3 regions of the Streptomyces spectabilis genome follow, and region 1 is predicted to be linked to each of the others. Evidence: predicted binding sites of a transcription regulator. Region 1 holds the regulator's gene; each other region holds the start of a gene.

Region 1 (3,277 bases):
CCGGTCCGGACCTCCTCCACCACCAGGTCGACATCGGCGGGGACTTCGGGGACGGGGGCCGACCTCTTCCACGGCGGGGTGAGGTCCGGGTTGTAGCTGCGCATTCGACAGACGTTATGACATGGGGTGACGTCCCGTCACGGGGACGTGCCCGCACCGCGCACCGCCCCCCGAACCGCGCAGCTCACCGCAGTCCGAACCGCCCCACCAGCTCCTCCCGTTGCGCCCGTACGAACGCCGCGTCGACGACCGCCCCGTGCCCGGGCACGTACCGCGCGTCCGCGCCGCCCAGGGCGAGCAGCCGGTCGAGCGCGGCGGGCCACCGCCCGGGGACCGCGTCGGGACCCGCCTGAGGTGCGCCCGACTCCTCGACGAGGTCGCCGCAGAAGACGACCTCGGGCTCTCCGGGCGCGCTGCCGGGCACCAGGACGGCCAGGTCGTGGCCGGTGTGGCCGGGGCCGACGTTCGCGAGGAGGACCTGGACGCCGCCCAGGTCGAGGGTCCGCTCGCCGCTCACCAGATGGCGCGGGAGGACCAGCAGGTCGGTGGCCTCGGCGGCGGCGCGGGCGTCCAGGCCCTGGGTGACGGCGTCCGTGCGCAGGCCCTCGCGGTCCCGGTCGAGCACCGCGTCGACGCCGACCGTGCCGAACACCTCGACCCCGGCGAACGCCGCCGCGCCGAGCACGTGGTCGAAGTGCGGGTGCGTCAGCGCGAGATGGGTCACACGGCGGCCGCCGCCGAGCAGCCGCTGGGCCTCGGCGCGCAGGAGCGCGCCCTCCCGCAGGCTCGACCCGGCCTCGATCATCAGGGCGGCCTCGTCGCCGACGACGAGGCCGACCGTGCAGTCCCACACGGGGAGCCGCCGCCGTCCCACCCGTGCGGTGAGCCGCTCCCAGCCCGCCTCCCGCCAGTCCGGGGCCGGTGTCACGCGTACGTCCATACGGTGACGCTAGCGCCACCGTCCCCGGTCGGCAGCCGGTGGGCCGGGCCGTGGTACGGGGCGCCGCCGGGCCGGTGGCACGGGCCACACGTGGGCATGACTAAAGGGGTCGGCCCTTGCCGGGGCTGTACCCACCGGCCGTACACTGACTCGACGAAGGTTGGCACTCGCGCGTGGTGAGTGCCAGGGTGGGGCCGCCGCGGGGGGCTCAGGGCGAGGGACGACAGCTGGAGGTGTGCGCGATGCTCAGTGAACGCAGGCTTGAGGTGCTCCGCGCCATCGTCCACGACTACGTAGGCACCCAGGAGCCCGTCGGCTCCAAGGCGCTTACGGAGCGTCATCACTTGGGCGTCTCTCCGGCCACGGTCCGTAACGACATGGCGGCGCTGGAGGAGGAAGGGTTCATCGCCCAGCCCCACACCAGCGCGGGTCGCATCCCCACCGACAAGGGCTACCGGCTGTTCGTGGACAAGCTGGCGGGCGTCAAGCCGATGACCTCCCCCGAGCGCCGTGCGATCCAGCACTTCCTCGACGGCGCCGTCGACCTGGACGACGTCGTGGGCCGTACGGTGCGGCTGCTCGCGCAGCTGACCCGGCAGGTCGCCGTGGTGCAGTACCCGTCCCTGACGCGGTCGACGGTGCGCCACGTGGAACTGCTCTCGCTCGCTCCGGCCCGGGTCATGCTCGTCCTGATCACGGACACCGGGCGGGTCGAGCAGCGCCTGATCGACTGCCCGGTGCCGTTCGGTGAAACGTCACTCGCGGACCTGCGGGCCCGGCTCAACAGCCGGATCGCGGGGCGCCGGTTCACGGACGTGCCGCAGCTCGTCCAGGACCTGCCCGAGTCCTTCGACAAGGAGGACCAGGCCACGGTGGCGACGGTCCTGTCCACCCTCCTCGAAACCCTGGTCGAGGAGAACGAGGAGCGGATGATGATCGGCGGAACCGCCAATCTCACCCGCTTCGGACATGACTTCCCTCTCACGATCCGGCCGGTCCTCGAGGCCCTGGAGGAACAGGTCGTCCTCCTCAAGTTGCTTGGTGAGGCTACGGATTCGGGCATGACCGTGAAGATCGGTCATGAGAACGCCCACGAGGGACTCAGCTCCACGTCCGTGGTCTCCGTCGGCTACGGTTCGGGAGGCGAGGCAGTGGCCAAGCTAGGCGTGGTCGGACCGACCCGCATGGACTATCCGGGAACGATGGGAGCAGTACGCGCAGTGGCACGTTACGTCGGACAGATCCTGGCGGAGTCGTAAGTGGCCACGGACTACTACGCCGTACTCGGCGTGCGCCGCGACGCGTCCCAGGACGAGATCAAGAAGGCCTTCCGGCGGCTCGCACGCGAGCTGCACCCGGACGTCAATCCCGATCCCAAGACGCAAGAGCGCTTCAAAGAGATCAACGCCGCCTACGAGGTCCTCTCGGACCCGCAGAAGAAGCAGGTCTACGACCTCGGCGGCGACCCGCTCTCCCAGTCGGGCGGCGGGGGCGCGGGCGGTTTCGGAGCCGGTGGCTTCGGCAACTTCTCGGACATCATGGACGCGTTCTTCGGTACGGCGTCGCAGCGCGGGCCGCGCTCGCGCACCCGCCGCGGCCAGGACGCCATGATCCGCCTGGAGATCGACCTCGACGAGGCGGCCTTCGGCACGACGAAGGACATCCAGGTCGACACGGCCGTCGTCTGTACGACGTGCTCCGGCGAGGGCGCCGCTCCCGGCACCTCCGCGCAGACCTGTGACATGTGCCGCGGCCGCGGCGAGGTGTCCCAGGTCACCCGGTCCTTCCTCGGCCAGGTCATGACCTCGCGGCCCTGCCCCCAGTGCCAGGGCTTCGGCACCGTGGTGCCCACGCCGTGCCCCGAGTGCGCGGGCGACGGCCGGGTCCGCTCGCGGCGCACCCTCACGGTGAAGATCCCCGCCGGTGTCGACAACGGCACGCGGATCCAGCTCGCGGGGGAGGGCGAGGTCGGCCCGGGCGGTGGCCCGGCGGGCGACCTCTATGTGGAGATCCACGAGCTGCCCCACGCCGTCTTCCAGCGGCGCGGCGACGATCTGCACTGCACCGTCACCATTCCGATGACGGCGGCGTCGCTCGGCACGAAGGTTCCGCTGGAGACGCTTGACGGCGTCGAGGAGGTCGACATCCGGCCCGGCACGCAGTCGGGGCAGTCGATCCCGCTGCACGGGCGCGGCGTCACGCATCTGCGGGGCGGTGGCCGCGGCGATCTGATCGTGCACGTGGAGGTGCTCACCCCCACGAAGCTGGACGCCGAGCAGGAGCGGCTGCTGCGCGAGCTCGCCAAGCTGCGCGGCGAGGAGCGCCCCACGGGCCAGT
Region 2 (3,277 bases), 2.2 Mb from region 1:
AGCAGGGAGGCGATGGAGGCCGCGTTCTCCAGGGCGGAGCGCGTGACCTTCACGGGGTCGATGACGCCGGCCTTGACCAGGTCGACGTACTCGCCGGTCGCGGCGTTGAAGCCGTGGCCCTTCTCCAGCTCCGCCACCTTGGTGGTGATGACGTAGCCCTCGAGGCCGGCGTTCTCGGCGATCCAGCGCAGCGGCTCGACGGCGGCGCTGCGGACGACCGCGACACCGGTGGCCTCGTCGCCGGCCAGGTCGAGGTTGCCCTCGAGGACCTTCGCGGCGTGGACGAGCGCGGAGCCACCACCGGAGACGATGCCCTCCTCGACCGCGGCGCGGGTCGCGGAGATGGCGTCCTCCAGACGGTGCTTCTTCTCCTTCAGCTCCACCTCGGTGGCGGCGCCGACCTTGATCACGCACACGCCGCCGGCCAGCTTCGCGAGGCGCTCCTGGAGCTTCTCGCGGTCCCAGTCGGAGTCGGTGGACTCGATCTCGGCCTTGATCTGGGCGACGCGGCCCTCGACGTCGGCGGAGTTGCCGCCGCCGTCGACGATCGTGGTGTCGTCCTTGGTGATGGTCACGCGGCGGGCGGAGCCGAGCACGTCCAGGCCGACCTGGTCGAGCTTGAGGCCGACCTCCTCGGCGACGACGGTGCCGCCGGTGAGGGTGGCCATGTCGCCGAGCATCGCCTTGCGGCGGTCGCCGAAGCCGGGGGCCTTCACCGCGACGGCGTTGAAGGTGCCGCGGATCTTGTTCACGACGAGGGTCGAGAGGGCCTCGCCCTCGACGTCCTCGGCGATGATCAGGAGCGGCTTCGAGGAGCCGGCCTGGATGACCTTCTCCAGGAGCGGAAGCAGGTCCTGGATGGAGGAGATCTTGCCCTGGTGGATGAGGATGTACGGGTCCTCCAGGACGGCCTCCATGCGCTCCTGGTCCGTCACGAAGTACGGCGACAGGTAGCCCTTGTCGAAGGCCATGCCCTCGGTGAAGTCCAGCTCGAGACCGAAGGTGTTGGACTCCTCGACGGTGATGACACCGTCCTTGCCGACCTTGTCCATCGCCTCGGCGATGAGCTCGCCGACCTGCGTGTCCTGGGCGGAGAGCCCGGCCACGGCGGCGATGTCGGACTTGTCGTCGATCGGCCGCGCGGTGGCGAGCAGCTCGTCGGAGACGGCCTTGACGGCGGCGTCGATGCCCTTCTTCAGGGCGGCCGGGGAAGCACCGGCGGCGACGTTGCGCAGGCCTTCCTTGACCAGGGCCTGGGCGAGCACGGTGGCGGTGGTGGTGCCGTCACCAGCGATGTCGTTGGTCTTGGTCGCCACCTCCTTCACCAGCTGGGCGCCGAGGTTCTCGTACGGGTCCTCGACCTCGACCTCACGGGCGATGGTGACGCCGTCGTTGGTGATGGTCGGGGCGCCGAACTTCTTGTCGATGACGACGTTGCGGCCCTTGGGGCCGATCGTCACCTTGACCGTGTCGGCAAGCTTGTTGACGCCGCGCTCAAGGGCGCGACGGGCGTCCTCGTCGAACTTCAGGATCTTCGCCATGGGAGCGATTCAGCCCTCTCGGAAAACTCGGGTGAAAGAACTGCGCCCCTCGCCGCCCGGCAATCAGCGGGGTGACCAGGGGCGCAGCGCGAAACAAATCTGCTGGGTGAAGCAGGTGACTAGCGCTCGATCACTTCTCGATGATCGCGAGCACGTCGCGGGCGGAGAGCACCAGGTACTCGTCGCCGTTGTACTTCACCTCGGTGCCGCCGTACTTGCTGTAGAGCACGACGTCGCCGACCTTCACGTCGAGCGGCAGGCGCTCGCCGTTCTCGAAGCGGCCCGGGCCCACGGCGAGGACGGCGCCCTCCTGGGGCTTCTCCTTCGCGGTGTCCGGGATAACCAGGCCAGAGGCCGTGGTCTGCTCGGCGTCGAGCGGCTGGACCACAATGCGGTCCTCGAGCGGCTTGATGGCAACCTTGGAGCTGGCGGTCGTCACGATCCGACCTCCCCCTTCGGAGATCTCGCGGGGTTAACTGATCTAGAGGTGGCGACCAGGTCGATCCGTCGTCGCGGGTGCCGGACCTGCCCGTCGCTTCTGGCACTCTCCAGGTGGGAGTGCCAGGCCCGAGACTAGGACGGCGATTAGCACTCGGTCAAGCGGAGTGCCAATCGGCTGCCGCCGGCTTGGCAGGTTTCCCTCCGGCGGGGGCTAGCGCGGGGGTGTCTTCGGGCAACGTTTCGCGGTCCGGTCGGGTTCCGCGCGCGGGGCGTGGATGTCCGGGCTTCGCCCGGCGTTCGGCCACGTGGCCCGGGGTCCGGCCAGCGGCTGCTCGGGGCCGCGCACGCAGCGGGGAGACATCTTTTCGGCCGCCTTCCTCCCCAGCCTCTCGATCGGGTCCACCGACTGGGCGCAGCCCGTCAGGAGGAGCAGGAGCGTCGCCGCGGCGGCGGCGCGCCTCACAGGTAGTCCTCCAGGCGGGCCACCGCGTACCCCCTGTCGGTGACCGTCTTCAGGACCGTGCGGACCATGTCGGGCATCGTGCCCTTCCAGTCCTCGCGGCCCCGGAAGTGCGTGAGGATGATGTCGCCGGGGTGCAGGTCCTTGTCCCATTCGCGCCACTCCATGTGGTCGGCGAAGCCCTCGGACGCCCACAGCGGCACCGCCTTGACGCCGCAGGACCTGGCGGCGCGCAGGGTGTCGCGGTTGTAGTTGCCGTACGGCGGCCGGAACAGCTCGGGGCGCTTGCCGTAGCGCCGCTCGATGACGTCCTGCATGCCGCAGATCTCGCGCCGCTGCGCCTCGTACGAAAGGGCGGGCAGATAGCGGTGGTTGAGGGTGTGGTTGTTCAGCGCGACGCCGTGGTCCCGCATCCGCTTGAAGTAGCCGTAGTCCTCCTTGACCAGGTAGTCGCTGAGGAACGCGGTGTACGGGATCTTCAGGTCGCTCATCATCCGCAGGAAGGCCGGGTCCTTCTCGGCGCCGTCGTCGACGGTCAGGAAGACGACCTTGTCCTTGGTCGGCACCGTGGTGAACACCGGCGGCAGCTCAGCCTGCCCCCGCACCTCGAAGCCCTTGCGCGTGGTGAGGAGCGGCTTGGCGGCGGGCCCCGCGGGCGCCGTGAGCGGCGGCTTCGCAAGCCCCCAGCGCTTCGCCGCGGCGGCCCGCGCGGCCTGGCTCGCGCGCAGCCGCTGGGCGTACTCGCGCAGGGCCTGGGCGGGCGGGGCGAGCCGGGGCTGCTGGCCGTGGGCGGCGGGCGCGCCCCGGTCGCGCTCCGCGCCCGTGTCCGCGGCGC
Region 3 (3,277 bases), 1.0 Mb from region 1:
GGCTCGCTGTCCGTTCTCCGTCTGCGGGCCGGTCGTGGCTGGCCGCGCCCACGCGGCGGAGCCGCACATTCGATACAGTCCTGCGCCCCTGAAGGGGCACCCCGATCCACCGAGGTGAAGAGTATGAGCGTCAACGTTCGCATCCCGACCATCCTTCGTACGTACACCGGGGGGAAGGCCGAGGTGAGCGCCGAGGGGGCCACCCTCGCCGAGGTAATCGCCGACCTGGAGAAGAACCACACCGGCATCGGCGCCCGCGTCCTGGACGACCAGGGCAAGCTGCGCCGCTTCGTGAACGTGTACGTCAACGACGACGACGTGCGCTTCGAGCAGGGCCTGGAGACGGCGACGCCCGACGGCGCGGGCGTCTCGATCATTCCGGCGGTCGCCGGCGGCTGATCCGCCGCGCCCGCGGAGCCGTTTCGTATACAACGGCTCTTGTTTCTACGCAGAGTTACCTCGATTGCCCCCTCCGCAAGAGAAGCGGAGGGGGCAATTCTGCATGGTTGAGCGCGGTACAGTTGGGAATACAGCTCCGCTTTTGGCGTCGAGTGGCGTCAGCCGCCCGGATGAAGTCGGCCTCGGAGCCGACAAGAAGTAGCCAAAGTGCCCTGCCTATTTGAGCCGAACGTGGCTTTTGTCTGGCCCGACTTGCCCTGAACAACGGTGAATTCTCCGGATATCGGCGATCGGTCGTGCCCAGAATTCTCGTCCGATTGACCTGTTGCAGACGGCAGTTGGGCAGATACATTCAGCCGCGGTCGACGCGTTCCGGCGCACACCCCCAACCCATGGGGGGTGAGGTCTGACCCGGGTCCGCGAAGTGCGGGTCTGCGCAAGGGCCAGTAATAGGGGAGTTAGGCATGGCTCAGGGCACCGTCAAGTGGTTCAACGCGGAGAAGGGATACGGCTTCATCGCGGTCGACGGTGGTGCGGATGTTTTCGTCCACTACAGCGCGATTCAGATGGACGGCTACCGCACCCTTGAAGAAGGTCAGCGGGTCGAGTTCGAGATCTCGCAGGGCCAGAAGGGTCCGCAGGCGGACATGGTCAAGCTCGCCGTCTGATCGGCTTGGCGCGATCGGCCACCAGCGACGCGTGGGCCCGCCTCCCGGTTCGGGAGGCGGGCCCTTCTGCGCTCCCGCCCCGCTCCGCCGGGGCCCGGCCCCCCTTGCCGGGGGCTTTCCGCTTCCGCTTGCCGTCTTCCGGGTGCCGCTTGTCGCCCATGGCGCCGGCTGTCGCCCATGGCGCCGGCGCTGCCGCGCCGGGTGTTTCCCGCCCACCCGCCCCTTTGGTCGGCGGTGCGCTGTGCGGGCAGGGAAGGGCCGCCACCCGCGCGGCGAAACCGCCTGGCCATGGGCGGGTGGGTGGGAGAGATCCGGCGCGCCAGCGCCGGCGTCGTGGGCGACGGCCCGCAGCCGGGGCACGGGCGGGCGGTAGCGGCGGCGTTGGGGGCGATGGCCTGCGGCCGGGGGCGGGCGGTGGTGGCGGCGCTGAGGGGGACGGCCCGCAGATGGGAGGCGGGCGGGCGGTGGTGGCGGCGCTGTGGGGGAGCCCGCAGTCGAGGGGCGAGCGGCAGTCGGGCTGGGGTAGCCGGACCGCGGACTGTGGGGGCGACCTTGCACTCGGAGGGGGCGAGTGCTAATCATTGGCGTTAGCACTCTACGAGTGAGAGTGACAGAACTTGGATCGGGCCGGTGAGGTCCGCAGGCCGGGTGGGGCAAGGAACCACAAGGACTGCAGGCCGTCCGTCGCGGGCACCAGTGCGGTCCGGATTTTCCACCCCTGTCCGGGAGGACCACTTCACATGGCCAAGATCATCGCGTTCGACGAGGAGGCACGGCGCGGCCTCGAGCGCGGCATGAACCAGCTCGCCGACGCCGTCAAGGTGACCCTGGGCCCCAAGGGTCGCAACGTCGTCCTCGAGAAGAAGTGGGGCGCCCCCACGATCACCAACGATGGTGTGTCCATCGCCAAGGAGATCGAGCTCGAGGACCCGTACGAGAAGATCGGCGCCGAGCTGGTCAAGGAGGTCGCGAAGAAGACGGACGACGTCGCCGGTGACGGCACGACGACCGCGACCGTCCTGGCCCAGGCGCTGGTCCGCGAGGGCCTGCGCAACGTGGCCGCGGGTGCCAACCCGATGGCCCTGAAGCGCGGCATCGAGAAGGCCGTCGAGGCCGTCTCGGGCGCCCTGCTCGACCAGGCCAAGGAGGTCGAGACCAAGGAGCAGATCGCCTCCACGGCCTCCATCTCCGCCGCCGACACCCAGATCGGCGAGCTGATCGCCGAGGCCATGGACAAGGTCGGCAAGGAAGGCGTCATCACCGTCGAGGAGTCCCAGACCTTCGGTCTGGAGCTGGAGCTCACCGAGGGTATGCGCTTCGACAAGGGCTACATCTCGGCGTACTTCGCGACCGACATGGAGCGCATGGAGGCGGCGCTCGAGGACCCGTACATCCTCATCGTCAACTCCAAGATCTCCAACGTGAAGGACCTCCTTCCGCTCCTGGAGAAGGTCATGCAGTCGGGCAAGCCGCTGCTGATCATCGCCGAGGACGTCGAGGGCGAGGCCCTGTCCACGCTGGTCGTCAACAAGATCCGTGGCACCTTCAAGTCCGTCGCCGTCAAGGCCCCGGGCTTCGGCGACCGCCGCAAGGCCATGCTCGGTGACATCGCCATCCTCACGGGCGGCACGGTCATCTCCGAGGAGGTCGGCCTCAAGCTGGAGAACGCCGGTCTCGACCTGCTCGGCCGCGCCCGCAAGGTCGTCATCACCAAGGACGAGACCACGATCGTCGACGGTGCCGGTGACTCCGAGGCCGTCCAGGGCCGCGTGAACCAGATCCGCGCCGAGATCGAGAACAGCGACTCGGACTACGACCGCGAGAAGCTCCAGGAGCGCCTGGCGAAGCTCGCGGGCGGCGTGGCCGTCATCAAGGCCGGTGCCGCGACCGAGGTCGAGCTCAAGGAGCGCAAGCACCGCATCGAGGACGCCGTTCGCAACGCGAAGGCGGCCGTCGAGGAGGGCATCGTCGCCGGTGGTGGCGTGGCCCTGCTGCAGGCCTCCTCGGTCTTCGAGAAGCTGGAGCTCGAGGGCGACGAGGCCACCGGTGCCGCCGCCGTCAAGCTGGCGCTCGAGGCCCCGCTGAAGCAGATCTCCGTGAACGCCGGCCTCGAGGGTGGCGTCATCGTGGAGAAGGTCCGCAACCTCACCCCGGGTCACGGCCTGAACGCCGCGAACGGCGAGTACGTGGACATGATCGCCGAGGGCATC

The links. Region 1 encodes HrcA, which represses chaperone genes, less so after heat shock. Its sites were predicted from a motif close to TTNGCACTCNGNNNNNCNGAGTGCNAA; they were not measured.
Region 2: the regulator HrcA is predicted to act here: its motif matches at 2,127-2,153, upstream of groES (co-chaperone GroES).
Region 3: the regulator HrcA is predicted to act here: its motif matches at 1,655-1,681, upstream of groL (chaperonin GroEL).

Annotation. Positions count from the first base shown of each region.
Region 1 is NZ_CP023690.1:3,549,889-3,553,165, reverse strand. It holds gene CP982_RS15430 (DUF3097 domain-containing protein) at 1-104, opposite strand, end outside; gene CP982_RS15425 (MBL fold metallo-hydrolase) at 185-940, opposite strand; gene hrcA (heat-inducible transcriptional repressor HrcA) at 1,183-2,199, shown strand; gene dnaJ (molecular chaperone DnaJ) at 2,200-3,277, shown strand, end outside.
Region 2 is NZ_CP023690.1:5,761,796-5,765,072, reverse strand. It holds gene groL (chaperonin GroEL) at 1-1,541, opposite strand, end outside; gene groES (co-chaperone GroES) at 1,672-1,980, opposite strand; gene CP982_RS25440 (polysaccharide deacetylase family protein) at 2,442-3,277, opposite strand, start outside.
Region 3 is NZ_CP023690.1:4,589,537-4,592,813, reverse strand. It holds gene CP982_RS19855 (MoaD/ThiS family protein) at 124-399, shown strand; gene CP982_RS19850 (cold-shock protein) at 864-1,067, shown strand; gene groL (chaperonin GroEL) at 1,808-3,277, shown strand, end outside.